DNA from 4 places in the Rhizobium sp. 22-785-1 genome. Region 2 is predicted to be linked to each of the others. Evidence: predicted binding sites of a transcription regulator. Region 2 holds the regulator's gene; each other region holds the start of a gene.
What was found. The regulator LexA, encoded in region 2, represses DNA repair genes until DNA is damaged. The targets are predictions, from matches to a motif close to TGTTCNNNNTGTGTTCNG.
Positions count from the first base shown of each region.

Region 1 (3,508 bases), on a different contig from region 2:
AAGGGGCCGCGGTACGTTCTATCCGACAGGTCTTCCCTCTTCCGCCGCCGGCCAGTCATTGGCCGGCTCATCAACGGCTTCATCGTCAGCGGGATCCGGATCGTGCCCATGGGCCACCATCAGGGCGTTGACCTCCACGACAATCATGCTGCAGGCGTCCTCGTAACTGACGCCGTTCACGACCAGGCCATCAACCAATTCCTCCAGCCTGGCGCGGACCTCGCGCTTCCAATCGTCGATCATTTCTCTCTCCTTTGTTTTGCTGTCTTCTCAATCAGTTCTATCCAAACCGGCGCGTGGTCACTGGCGTGGTCCCAACCCCGAACATTCTTGTCCACCTGGGCTCTCACGAGTTTGTCGGCGATGCAGCCGGCTCCTCGGCCTCTACTTCTGCGGCGGGCTTGTCTTCGCGCAAGCCCTTGAACGCACCTTGGCGAACCTGACCGTCCGCCGTCCATCCGGCGAACTCGATTTCGGCAACGAGCTCGGGCTTCAGCCAGACGATATCGCCGGACTTTTTCGGCGCCCCGATCCCTGTGAAAGGAGATTTGGAGGCTTCCATCTCCTGAAGTTTCGGCAGAATTTGCTGGACCGTCTTGGCGCCATAGCCTGTCCCGACGCGGCCGACATAGACGAAGTGCTTGCCGCTGAAGACGCCCACCAGCAAAGAGCGGAACTTTCCATTCGTCTTGGCGTAGCCGCCGATGACGACTTCGTGGCCGGCGCGGCATTTGGATTTCGCCCATGTCTTCGTCCGACCGGACACATAGGGAGCGTCCGCCTGCTTGGACACTATCCCCTCGAGCGACAGCTTGCAGGCCGACTTCAGGACGGCGTCGCCACCGGTCTCGAAATGCTCGACGAACCTCAGCCGAGGATCTTCGTCCGCATCGGACATCAAGGCTTCCAGGCGGGACTTGCGCTCCGTCAACGGAAGCTCTCTCAAATCCTCGTCACCCTCAAACAGCAGGTCAAACGCAAAGTATACGAGGTCGTCCGTCGTCCCTTCTGACAGCGCCGCCTGCAGAGCCGCAAAGTCAGGTGCGCCCTGCTCATCGAGCGCGCATATCTCGCCATCGATGATGCAATCCGTAAGCGCCGACGCCGCCTCTGCAATCGCCGGCCATTTGGACGTCCAGTCCAGTCCCTTACGGGTCTTCAGGGTGACCTCGCCACCGGCGACGCGCATCTGGACCCGGTAGCCGTCGAACTTGATCTCGTGGATCCACCCTTTGCCGGCCGGTGGACGTGTCAGGCTCTCACAAAGCTGCGGCGCGATGAAGCTCGGCATCGCTGATTTGGAGCTTGAGGACTTGGCAGCCTTCGTCCGAGCCGTCTTAGGCTTCGCCAGGCTTTTCGTACCTGCCTTGCGCTCCTCGGCGGCGAGCCCTTCGTGGCTGTCCCACACGGCGTCCGCCTTGACCATATCGCCCTTCGTCATGAACGGCTTTGGCTTCTTCCCCTTGCCAGAGGCGATGGCCTCCATGGTCCGCCCAGAGGCGACCGACGTCTGATTGTCCTCGAGGATAGCCGCGCCATTCTCGTCGACGGCGTAATCGTCGCGGTGCTTGATCAGCAGCCAGTTCGTCCGCTTGCCGCCGTCGCGGTCGTTGCGCATCCGCACCAGAACGAAGCTTCCATGGAGCCGATCACCTTCCAGCGTGAACTTGAAGTCGCCCTTCGCCAGCGCCTGCTCGGGCGTCTTGTTCCCCTCCGGCTCCCAGAAGCCTCGATCCCAAAGCATCACAGTGCCGCCGCCATACTGACCCTTCGGGATCGTGCCCTCGAAGTCGCCGTAGTCCAGAGGGTGATCCTCGACCTCGACGGCGAGCCGCTTATCCCCCGGATCGAGAGATGGGCCTTTTGTCACCGCCCAGGATTTGAACACGCCATCGAGCTCGATGCGGAGATCGTAATGGAGTCGGGTCGCGTCGTGCTTCTGGATGACGAAGCGGCGCCGGTTCGACGCCTTGACCTCGATCTCCCCACTCGGCTCGCGCGTCTGCTTGAAATCTCGTTTCGATCGGTACTTACTCAGATTGTCAGTCAACGCATCAACTCCATACTCAGCAACGACGCCGTAGCTTCACTCAGCGTTCAAGACGGAGAACACTGCTCTCGAAGACCCAAACGATTTGGATTGCCGTTGGTTTCTGATCCCGGCGTCGGCGCAAGTTGATTATTAGCGGACTGAAAAACGTTCTTCCCAACGTCGCAAGCTAGCTGTATGTTCCGCATTTGTTCGAGGGGTAGCTCTCGTTGTCAGAATGAAGTGAGCTCATGTCGGTCGCCTATCTGGAAAAGTTGAACGAGCAGCAGCGCAAGGCCGTCGAACACGGCGTCGGCTTGCCTGAAGGTAATTCCGCAGGTCCGCTCCTGATCATCGCTGGGGCAGGTTCTGGCAAGACGAACACGCTGGCACATCGCGTCGCCCATCTCATCGTCAACGGCGCAGATCCACGCCGCATTCTCCTGATGACATTTTCAAGGAGAGCTGCCTCGGAAATGGCACGCCGCGTCGAGCGCATTTGCCGCAATGTTCTGGGCGCCAATGCCGGCGTCCTGACAGATGCTCTCGCGTGGTCCGGGACATTCCACGGGATCGGGGCCCGCCTTCTCAGGATGTATGCCGAGCAGATCGGCCTCAATCTGGACTTCACCATTCACGACCGTGAGGACAGCGCCGACCTCATGAACCTTGTTCGGCACGAGTTGGGCTTCTCAAAGACCGACAGCCGTTTTCCGACCAAGGGCACCTGTCTTGCGATATATTCACGCGTCGTGAACTCCGAGACGCCGCTTAACGAGATCCTGCGCCAGCACTATCCATGGGTGGCCACATGGGACAAGCAGTTGAAGGAATTATTCGGAGCTTACGTCGAGGCCAAGCAGGCCCAAAATGTGCTCGATTATGATGACCTCCTGCTCTACTGGGCCCAGATGGTCAGCGATCCCGACCTTGCAGACGATATCGGCAACCGCTTCGATCATGTGATGGTCGATGAATATCAGGATACCAACAAATTACAGGCATCGGTTCTGATGGCGTTGAAGCCCGGTGGCCGCGGCCTCACCGTCGTCGGCGACGACGCCCAATCGATCTACTCGTTCCGGGCGGCCACCGTCCGCAATATTCTCGACTTCCCGGCGTCCTTCAGTCCAGCCGCGGACGTCATCACGCTCGATCGGAACTATCGATCTACGCAGCCTATCCTCGCCGCAGCCAACGGCGTCATCGAACTGGCGCGCGAGCGCTTCACCAAGAACCTTTGGACCGAACGGGAGTCGCTGGAGCGACCGAAGCTCGTAACGGTCAAAGACGAGACCGACCAAGCGAATTATATCGTGGAGCAGGTACTCGCCAACCGCGAGGTCGGAATGACGTTGAAGCAGCAGGCCGTGCTGTTTCGCACGTCCAGCCATAGTAGCACGCTGGAAGTCGAACTGACTCGCCGCAACATTCCCTTCGTGAAGTTCGGCGGCCTGAAGTTTCTTGACAGTGCCCACG
Region 1 covers NZ_JBNWDI010000003.1:41,019-44,526, forward strand. Annotated here, with positions in the region: gene ACQZ5M_RS07885 (hypothetical protein) at 19-243, opposite strand; partial or broken gene ligD (non-homologous end-joining DNA ligase) at 365-2,050, opposite strand; gene ACQZ5M_RS07895 (ATP-dependent helicase) at 2,281-3,508, shown strand, end outside.
Region 1: ACQZ5M_RS07895 (ATP-dependent helicase) is a predicted target of LexA. The motif match lies at 2,229-2,246, and genes of this name have one in related genera.

Region 2 (3,508 bases):
CCGGCTCGAGCGTGCGGCCTTCGCCTTCCATCTCGTACTTGCCGTTTTTGAAGAACTCGGTCGAGGCGCAGTCGAGAGCAAGCGCGACGTCGTCGCCCGGCCTGTAACCGGCCTTTTCAACCGACTTCATGATGAAGTCCAGCGCTTCCGGCGCGCTCTTCAGGCCTGGCGCAAAGCCGCCTTCGTCGCCGACATTGGTGTTGTGGCCCTGGGCTGCCAGTTCCTTTTTGAGAACGTGGAAGATTTCCGCGCCGATACGCACTGCGTCACGGATACTTTCCGCGCCGACCGGCATGATCATGAATTCCTGGAAGTCGATCGGGTTGTCGGCATGCGCACCGCCATTGATGATGTTCATCATTGGAACGGGCAGCAGGTGGGCATTCGGGCCACCGACGTAACGGTAAAGCGGCAGGCCAGTGGTTTCGGCAGCAGCCTTGGCGACGGCAAGCGAAACGCCGAGAATGGCGTTGGCGCCGAGGCGGGACTTGTTCGGCGTGCCGTCAAGCGCGATCAGTGTCTGATCGACATGGATCTGGCTTTCAGCATCGAAACCGCCAAGCGCATCGAAGATTTCGGTGTTGACGGCTTCGACAGCCTTTTCAACGCCTTTTCCGAGATAGCGCTGTCCGCCATCGCGCAGCTCGACAGCCTCGTGAGCGCCGGTGGATGCGCCAGATGGAACGGCGGCGCGACCGAAGGAGCCGTCTTCGAGGTACACATCGACCTCGACCGTGGGATTGCCACGGCTGTCGAGGATTTCGCGTGCGATGATGTCGGTAATGGCTGTCATGGTCTCTCCCTTGGGACTGGAACAGAGGATTTCAGTCGCTTGTCTTAGAGCGCATCGGCAAAGCTGTGAAGCCGTTTTTGAGCCGGATAGCGGTTAAGCGATACTGAAATATGTGAAAGGTCATTGCCACTTCGCTGTAGACGAAGCGTGAGAAATTACAATGACGACGCGTCGTCCTACGCGCCGCCCCACCTATAAAAATCGATTAGGCCAAAATCAGGCAGCCTTGGCGATGGCATCAAACGCCAGAAGCTTTTCCAGAAGCTTCGGCATATCCTTCAGATGAACCATGTTCGGTCCGTCAGACGGCGCGTTGTCCGGGTCTTCATGAGTTTCGACGAAGAGGCCGGCAATGCCGACGGCGACAGCCGCACGCGACAATGTCTCGACGAATTCGCGCTGGCCGCCGGTGGAACCGCCCTGCCCTCCTGGCTGCTGCACGGAATGCGTCGCATCGAAAACCACGGGCGCACCAAGCGAGGCCATGATCGGCAGCGACCGCATGTCGGACACCAGCGTATTGTAGCCGAAAGACGCGCCACGTTCGCAGAGAAGAACATTGGGATTGCCGCTCTCATTGAGTTTTGAAAGGACGTTCTTCATATCCCAGGGCGCCAGAAACTGCCCCTTTTTCACGTTGATGACCCGTCCGGTCTTTGCGGCGGCCACCAGAAGATCGGTCTGACGGCTGAGAAACGCCGGGATTTGCAGGACATCGACGGTCTCCGCTACAACGGCGCACTGCTCTTCCGTGTGGATATCGGTCAGCACCGGAAAGCCGAACTCTTTCTTGAGGTCGGTGAAGATTTCCATGGCCCTGTCGAGGCCGATACCGCGCTTGCCGGAAAGAGAAGTACGGTTCGCTTTATCGAAAGAGGACTTGTAAACCAGCCCGATGCCGAGCTTGGCGCACAATTCGTGAAGTGTGCCGGCAATCATGAAAGCATGGTCGCGGCTTTCCATCTGGCACGGGCCGGCAATCAGCGAAAACCGCTCCGTGTTGGAGAAGGATACAGCGCCTTTTCCCTCGCCAGCGACCACTTTCAAATTGTTCTTTACAGTCATCTCATTCCTCACGACTCATGCGCCGGACATCGCCGGCAACCGCAACTTTGCGAGCATGCAAAGGCCTTACAACATCAGCCCGAAAATCGGAATCAATTTTCCAGCTTTTCAGGCTTGATACCTTGCGCCAGCAACATGCGACAGACATTCTCGCTGTTCTCACCTCCAGAGAAAGTTGGGCCGGTTACGATGCCTTCCAGGCCTTCTTCGCACGCTGGCTTCGGCCTGCTCCTTACTCGTCCTGCGAGACGCGCTTCTAACCAAGCTGAGCGATCAACCTGCTGCTCGCCATCGTCGTGTTCAGGAGGATGCTGTCATATTCCTAGCGGCAAGCTTCCACATTTGCGCGGAAACAGGACAGCAAAACGGCAAGCCCGAACGTTTGCGGAATTTTAAGGGATTGCAGAACACATATGGAACATATAGTGTTCGTTCTGTATTTGTTTCGCGAATCTTCGCAACGCATTCCAAGGGTTTTCTCATGCTCACGCGCAAACAGCAGGAACTGCTCCTATTCATTCATGAACGAATGAAAGAGTCCGGCGTGCCGCCGTCTTTCGATGAGATGAAAGATGCCCTGGACCTCGCTTCCAAATCCGGTATTCACCGTCTGATCACCGCCTTGGAGGAGCGCGGCTTCATCCGCCGTCTGCCGAACCGGGCAAGAGCGCTGGAGGTTATCAAACTCCCGGAAGCCTATTCCGCACCCGCGCAGAAGCCCGTACGTGGATTCTCCCCAAGCGTGATCGAGGGCAGCCTCGGAAAGCCGAAAGCGCCGGAACCTGCTCCTGCCCCGAAGCCAGTAAATGATGCGATTTCAAGCGCGGTCACCGTTCCTGTGATGGGACGCATCGCTGCCGGTGTTCCGATCTCCGCCATTCAGAACAATACCCACGATGTTGCCGTGCCGGTGGACATGATCGGAACGGGTGAACATTACGCATTGGAAGTCAAGGGTGACTCCATGATCGAGGCCGGCATCTTCGATGGAGACACCGTGATCATACGCAACGGCAGCACGGCCAATCCTGGAGACATCATCGTCGCTCTTGTGGATGATGAGGAAGCGACGTTGAAACGGTTCCGCCGCAAGGGTGCTTCGATAGCCCTGGAGGCCGCGAACCCGGCCTATGAAACCCGTATCTTTGGGCCCGACAGGGTCAAAATTCAGGGCAAACTTGTGGGTCTCATTCGCCGTTATCACTGACCGGTGACTGAAGGCACCCCTACATCGGACCGGTTGAGCGCAGTAATCTCAGAACAAAACCAAAAAAGCAGGTCATCGCCTGCTTTTTTTGTATTCCGCGCGTCAACGGAGACAGAAGCAATGATGGGACAATGAAACTGCACGGGTCTATCGCCCTTCTTCGGTTCGGCCTGTCGATTTCCGATCGCGATCGAAACGGCGCAATGCGGGGAAATCCGGAAGCCATGCCTCACGGCGGATTGTCCAAAGCTCGTAGGTCGGCTCAAATTGATCCGGCTCATCGAGTGAACCGAGATTGACCTCTACTTCGTCGCCGCTCCGGCCAAAAACCGGTGAACCGCAATCGGGGCAAAAAAAGCGGCCATTGTAGCTGCGAGTGTCTCCATCGATCGTTACGGCATCCTCTGGAAAAATTGCCGAGGCGAGAAAGAGCGCACCATGAT
Region 2 covers NZ_JBNWDI010000001.1:347,277-350,784, forward strand. Annotated here, with positions in the region: gene eno (phosphopyruvate hydratase) at 1-793, opposite strand, end outside; gene kdsA (3-deoxy-8-phosphooctulonate synthase) at 1,010-1,858, opposite strand; gene lexA (transcriptional repressor LexA) at 2,340-3,065, shown strand; gene ACQZ5M_RS01655 (GFA family protein) at 3,213-3,508, opposite strand, start outside.

Region 3 (3,508 bases), on a different contig from region 2:
CAAGGCGCGTACCATTCAAAATCGCCTCGGGGAGAAGGAGACCATAGGCGACAACCACGGCAACATCGGCATCGAAATCGGAAAATTGCTTGCGATCGTCGTCCGCCTTGAAATTCATCGGGGTCAGAACTGGAATTCCCAAAAGCTCTGCAGCCTGATGCACAGGGGATTTTTGCAGGTCCAGCCCACGGCGTCCGCCTGGGCGCGGCGGCTGGGTATAAACCGCAACCACATTGTGGCCCGCCTCTTTCAGAGCGCGCAGTGTAGGGACCGAAAACTCCGGCGTTCCCATGAATATGATGCGAAGAGCCATTTTTGCCCCCTGCCCTGCTGCTGATATCGAAGGGCCTCTCGCCGGGCGAATCAGACCTTGGCGCGGGCCAGCTTGGTGAATTTCTTGATGACCATGTCGCGCTTCAGACGCGAGATATGGTCGATGAAGAGTACGCCGTTCAGATGGTCGATTTCATGCTGCAGGCAGGTCGCAAGAAGACCGTCGGCCTCTATCGTCTGCTGCTTGCCATCGCGATCAATATATCCAACTGTCAGCGAGGCCGGACGCTCGACCTCGGCATAGTAATCCGGAATGGAGAGGCAGCCCTCTTCATAGGTCGAGACATCATCCGAAACTTTCAGGATTTCCGGATTGATGAAGACCTGCGGCTTGTTTTCCTCGTCTTCGCGCGACAGGTCGATCACCAGCATACGGCGGGCAACGCCAATCTGGATCGCGGCGAGGCCGATTCCCGGCGCGTCATACATGGTCTCCAGCATGTCGTCTGCCAGACGCTGGATTTCCGAATCCACAGTCTCGACAGGCTTGGACTGCTGGCGCAGCAGCGGATCGGGCAAAATGATAAGAGGCTTGATCGTCATGGCTTCCCATAACCCATCTCATCAACCGAGGAAACGAAAAAATACGGTCGATTCAACGCTGAGACTGGATAGCCGACTCATTTTCGCCGTGGACATGTTCTTGTTTTGTACGAATCAGAATAACTCTGCTAGATTGCGCCATGAACATCGATCTCAATGCCCTCGGTCAAACGGCTTTCAGCGTCGGAACGGTCAGTATCTCGATCGGCGCGATGCTGCTCGTTCTGGCTTTTGCCGGACTTGTGGCTGTCCTCTTCCTCCTGCGCAAACCGGCAACACCGGATCAGCCGCGCGAAGAGCTTACCGAGCTTCTGAAAACCCAGACAGAACTGCAAGGCCGCATCGCTGCCATGGCAGAGGCCTTCTCCGCACGACAGAACGAGATGAGCCAGACGTTGAACGAGCGGCTGGATGGCATGTCTCAGCGTCTCGGAACAACGCTGACCGAACAGACCCGCTCAACACATGAGAACCTGAGCAAGCTGCAGGAGCGGCTCGCGGTCATCGATGCCGCGCAGGGCAATATCCAAGACCTCGCAAAGGACGTCATCGGGCTGCAAGCGATCCTTTCCAACAAGCAGACACGCGGCGCCTTTGGACAGGCCCGCATGGAAGCGTTGATTGCCGATGCGCTGCCCTCTGGTACCTACCAGCTTCAGCCAACCCTTTCGAACGGCTTTCGACCGGACTGCATCATCAAGATGCCGAACAATGCGCCGTCGCTGGTGATCGACGCGAAATTTCCTCTGGAAGCCTGGAACGCCTTGAAGGCGGATGAATCGCCGGAGGCAAAGCGCGCTGCGACCCAGCAGTTCCGCCGGGACATGGAAGTTCATATTCGCGATGTGGCGGAGAAGTATCTGATCGCCGGCGAGACCCAGGACACCGCCTTCATCTTCGTGCCGTCGGAATCGATCTTTGCCGATATTCACCAGCATTTCGAGTATCTTGTGCAGCGTGCTCACCGCGCCCGTGTGGTGATCGTGTCACCGTCTCTCCTGATGCTGTCGGTCCAGGTCATTCAATCGGTGTTGAAGGATCAGCGGATGCGCGAGCAAGCTCACCTGATCCAGGGCGAAGTGGCGCTGTTGATGGACGATGTGCGACGTTTGGATGAGCGCACCCGCAAGCTTCAGACGCATTTCGGCCAGGCCCAGCGGGACGTGGAAATGATGCTGACCTCGTCGGAAAAAGTCTTGGCGCGTGGCGGCAAGATCGAAAGCCTCGATTTTTCCGCAAGCACCACGGAGCTTCCGCATGCAGAGGTGGAGCATCAGCGCCGCATTGCTGAAGCCCGTGCAGGGGCCGCAAAGCTTCGCATTGTGGATGACGAGTAATCGGCACGGCAAAAAGAGGATCTGAAGCGTAGGGAGCGCATCTGAAAGATCGCGACAGGCCGTAGCCAGCGCAAATTCGATTTCCGATTTTCGGACCGATGCTGTAGCAATATCCGACTATATCAACTTCGTCCTTTGGATCAGCCTCGCATGATTACTGTTTTCGGCTCCATCAACATGGATCTCGTCGCCACCTCCGAACGCTTGCCGAAGCCGGGCGAGACGGTCACCGGCAAAAGCTTTTCCACGGCAGCTGGCGGCAAGGGTGCCAATCAGGCGCTTGCGGCGAGTCGCGCCGGGGCGGACGTGAAGATGGCGGGTGCCATTGGTGACGATACCTTTGCAGCCCCCGCACTTACGCTGCTGCGTGATGCGCGCACCGATCTCTCGCTGGTGAAGACGGTGGCCGAGCCGACTGGAACAGCCGTTATCCTGATTGGTGAGGGCGGCGAGAACATGATCTCGGTCATTCCCGCGGCCAACGGCACGGTCTCGCCACAGGATGCCGAGCGCGCTGTCTCGGAAATGGCCGAGGGCGATACGCTGATGTTGCAATTTGAAATTCCAGCCGATGCGATCGAGGCTTCACTGAAAGCTGCGAAAGCCAAGCGCGTGACGACGATCATCAATACGGCTCCTTTGACCGCAGATGCAGCCCGCTTGTCACGACTTGCGACGATCGTCATCGCCAATGAAACGGAGTTCGAACTGCTGATCGGCAAGAGCGGTCTCTCGGCTGCGGATCGGGAGAAAGAACTGGCCGCACTGCACGAAGAGACGGGCCAGACCCTGATCGTCACTCTGGGTGCCGAGGGTGTGATTGCCATTCGTAACGGCAAGCTCTTCAAATCCATGGGCCTCAAGATCGAGCCCGTCGATACTGTGGGTGCAGGCGATACGTTCTGCGGCTATCTCGCTGCAAGTCTCGATGCCGGAATGGACTTCGAAAAGGCCTTGCGCCGTGCGGCGGTTGCCGGTTCGCTGGCTTGCACTCGTGAAGGCGCCCAACCCTCTATTCCCGTCGCCGCCGAAGTGGATCAAAAGTTGTAACGGATCAAGAGCGGCGGGTGCCAAGCAAATGTGGGCAACTGCCGGCATCGTCCGATCAAGCGTCCTTGAACAGATTGAGCGCCGCATATTGCAGCAGCATGATCGTCTTGCCATCGCGAATGGTACCGGAGACGATCATCGCCAGCGCATCGTCTATCCCCATTTCCATGACGCCGATCTCTTCGCCCTCTTCGACATTACCGCCACCGGCTGAGGTTCTGTCTCCCGGTTGATATTCGCCGACG
Region 3 covers NZ_JBNWDI010000002.1:379,660-383,167, forward strand. Annotated here, with positions in the region: gene fmt (methionyl-tRNA formyltransferase) at 1-313, opposite strand, end outside; gene def (peptide deformylase) at 364-876, opposite strand; gene ACQZ5M_RS06560 (DNA recombination protein RmuC) at 1,017-2,213, shown strand; gene ACQZ5M_RS06565 (ribokinase) at 2,364-3,263, shown strand; gene ACQZ5M_RS06570 (NUDIX domain-containing protein) at 3,319-3,508, opposite strand, start outside.
Region 3: ACQZ5M_RS06560 (DNA recombination protein RmuC) is a predicted target of LexA. The motif match lies at 972-989, and genes of this name have one in related genera.

Region 4 (3,508 bases), on a different contig from region 2:
CTGGCCGAAGTACTCCGGTGGCCGGTACGCCCCCCAACAGGCGGAAGCCCAAGCGGCGCATGCCGGTATATGGGCCGGCGCATTCGACCTTCCCTGCCTCGTACGCGGCGCGCGATGCGATTGAGACACGGCGGCGGATGATGGGTAGCCCGACCGCGCCACTCTTGAGGCGGTGGTTGTTTGGGAACGTTCTGTCGTTAGTCCGGTTGGATGGTCAGCAAAAGGAGAATATCCATGAGTGACAGGAAGCCAGACCCGTCTAGCGACGCAGCCCGCACCGGTGAAGATGCGGATAAGGATCGCGAGGAACTCAAGAAGAAAGCCGAGAAAGGCATTGAAGACGCTACCGGCAAGAAGCCGAAGGGCGAGATCTAGACGAACAAATTGAGGTCGGGGAGGATTCCTGCACACCGAAATCTATGTTCTCCTCACTCTCAATTTCGCGGATCTTTCAAAGAGGTCGGACGGCTAGCCATCTGCATCCAGCGACTGGAGACATCGAAACCTCATCTCGCAAAGGTCGCCGTCGGGATGGCATAGACGGTCACAACCCATGGCCAGGCGCCGGCGGAGCTTGGAGAAGCTCACGCTGGCGCCGAACTTCGCAACAACCGCCTTTCGTTCTAAGCTATCAACGCGTTCACACCGGATGCACTCGATTTCGATGTTGGGCAGCCGGACGTCCTTCAGCGTGTAGCTGCGCTTGATGTGGGGCGTCGGCATGAATTTAGGCGTCTTGGCCACTATACCAACTCCCTTCGGTACCTCTGAGGACTTTGGATATCCACATCCCTCCATGACGACAAAAATATTCTCCACGAACGGGCCATGTAGAATCTAGTTACGGTTTTGATTCAACTTCACGAATCTGCAGTGTTGCTAATCTTGAGCGAAGATTCCTGATTTTCAGGCGTCTTGACTCCGGACAAGATACGGAACAGAAGGGGAACAATCAAGTTCTAGCGACATGATGTCGTCCCTGTTCAACTGCGATTTCGGAAGGATTCGTAACCGATGTCGTCTGCCCGCGATCAAGTGATTACTGATCTGCGAGAGCGCATCTCTTCCATTCAAGGAGAGGGCGTAAAGAAGGCGGGGTGCCTACCTTTCGGCGTCGATGAGATTGACGAAATCCTTCCGGGAGGCGGCCTGGCGTATGGCGCGCTGCATGAATTCGCGGGCGGCGGTTCTGGAACCGTTGACGGAGCGGCCGCCGCGCTGTTCGCAGCCGGCATTGCCGCACGCACGAAGGGTCCGATCGTCTGGTGCCTGACGAGGCCCGATCTTTTCTTCCCCGCTCTCGCTCAGGCGGGGCTTCATCCTCGCAGAGTAATCTTCGTCGAAAGCGACAAAGAAGAGGACGTTACCGCCAGCATGGAGGAAGCCCTTTCATTCGGAGGTCTTGGCGCAGTTGTCGGGGAAATGGTCAGACTGCCGATGGTCGTCAGCAGGCGCCTGCAACTCGTCGCAGAACGTACAGGCACCATGGCGCTTGTGGTCCGGAGGTGGCGAAGGCAGACCGAGGCAAACGACTTCGGGCAGCCGACCGCCAGCACTACACGGTGGCGTGTGAGTGTGACGCCGTCGGAAGAACTTCCGGTGCCGGGAGTCGGGAGACCTCGATGGTTTCTTGAGTTGATGAGATCGCGTGCGGGCGAATGTGCTGAGTTTTACGTCGGAGCGTGTGATGGCGAGGGTCGTATCCATATATCTACCGCATTTGCCGACGGACAGGATCAGACGAGACGATCCGGGTATTCCGGATGACCAGCCGATCGCGGTGATCGCCAGGAGCGGGTCCAAACGGTGGGTGTCGTCTGCCGACGTCGCGGCTCAGAAAATCGGTGTTCGCGTAGGGATGCCTGCCGCGAAGGCGCAGGCAATCTTCCAGGGTCTCTTATTGGTTGATGCCGATCCCGCCGCGGATGCTGTCGCACTCAATCGTATCGGTTTCTGGGCGCTCGCGCGCTATTCGCCGATCGTCGCAGTCGACGGCATTGATGGTCTAGTCATGGACACCGAAGGCGCGGATCATCTTCAGGGTGGGGAGTTGCCAATGACGACCGGTATCGTGAACACCTTCCTGTCGCGAAAGCTGACGGCGAAGGTTGCCGTGGCTGATACCTGGGGAGCGGCCCACGCGTGTGTTCGAGCCATCAACCGCGACACTGTGATAGTGCCTCGCGGTGAAATAGTGCGCGCAGTCGAGAAACTTCCGATCTCTCTGTTGAGGCTCTCCGACAAGATCGTCCAGGATCTCCTTGTCCTTGGCTTCCATTCGATCGGCCAACTTGCGAACACGCCGCGTGCGCCGCTGGCGCTTCGTTTCGGACCGGAAGTCGGCAGGAGACTGGACCAAATGTTTGGTCGAGTGTCGGAGCCGATCGACCCCATAAGGACAGCGGATCTTGTCGAGGTCTCTCGTTCTTTCCAGGAGCCGATCGGAGCGGCGGAAACGATTGACAAGTATGTCGGCAGGTTGGTGGTCCAACTTGTGGCGGAACTCGAGAAGCGCGGACTTGGAGCGCGAAGAACCGACCTCATCGTCCACAAGGTAGACAACACCATTCAGGCAATACGCGCCGGAACTGCAAAGCCCGCGCGCGACGTCGGCTGGTTGACGAAACTCTTCAAGGACCGGACCGAGAAGATAGAGCCGGGGTTCGGTATCGAGAGACTTGTTCTTGTCGCCGTCGCGGCCGAACCTTTAGTGGAGGAGCAGAAGGAATCGTCGCTTGTCGAGGCGGAGCATGGGGACATCACTCCGCTGATCGACATCTTCGCGAACCGCGGACAACGGGTATATCGCTTGGCGCCCGTTGCATCCGATGTTCCTGAAAGGAGTGTTCAGCGGGTCGCGGCCATTGCGGACGCCATGGAGGTTGGGTGGGTAAGCCATTGGCGCAGACCTGTGAGATTGTTCGACAAACCGGAGCAGATCCAGGCGATCGCTCTCATGCCCGACTATCCGCCCGCCAGCATTACATGGCGCGGAAAGCGTCACCGCGTGAAGCTAGCCGACGGCCCAGAACGCATTTTCGGCGAATGGTGGATGCGGCCCACGGAACTGGAGGCCGTGCGGGACTACTTCGTCATAGAAAATGATGACGGCGAACGCTTCTGGATTTTTCGGTCTGGAGACGGGATCGACCCGGAAACGGGCTCGCATAAGTGGTTCATGCATGGGATTTTCGCATGAAGTACGCGGAACTTCAGGTCACGACTCATTTCAGCTTCCTGCGCGGAGCGTCGTCGGCGCAGGAACTGTTCGCGACGGCGAAGGAGCTCGGCATCGAAGCCCTCGGGGTCGTCGACCGCAACAGCCTCGCTGGGATCGTGCGCGCGTTGGAGGCTTCCCGCGAAACTGGAGTAAGGTTAGTCGTGGGTTGTCGGCTCGATCTGCAGGACGGCATGTCGATCCTCGTCTATCCGACCGACAAAGCTGCATACTCGCGGCTAACCCGCTTGATCACACTAGGCAAGAGCAGGGGCGGCAAGAACAACTGCA
Region 4 covers NZ_JBNWDI010000003.1:32,505-36,012, reverse strand. Annotated here, with positions in the region: gene ACQZ5M_RS07850 (thermonuclease family protein) at 1-124, shown strand, start outside; gene ACQZ5M_RS07845 (hypothetical protein) at 235-375, shown strand; gene ACQZ5M_RS07840 (hypothetical protein) at 469-744, opposite strand; gene ACQZ5M_RS07835 (ImuA family protein) at 1,015-1,767, shown strand; gene ACQZ5M_RS07830 (Y-family DNA polymerase) at 1,688-3,199, shown strand; gene ACQZ5M_RS07825 (error-prone DNA polymerase) at 3,196-3,508, shown strand, end outside.
Region 4: ACQZ5M_RS07835 (ImuA family protein) is a predicted target of LexA. The motif match lies at 934-951, and genes of this name have one in related genera.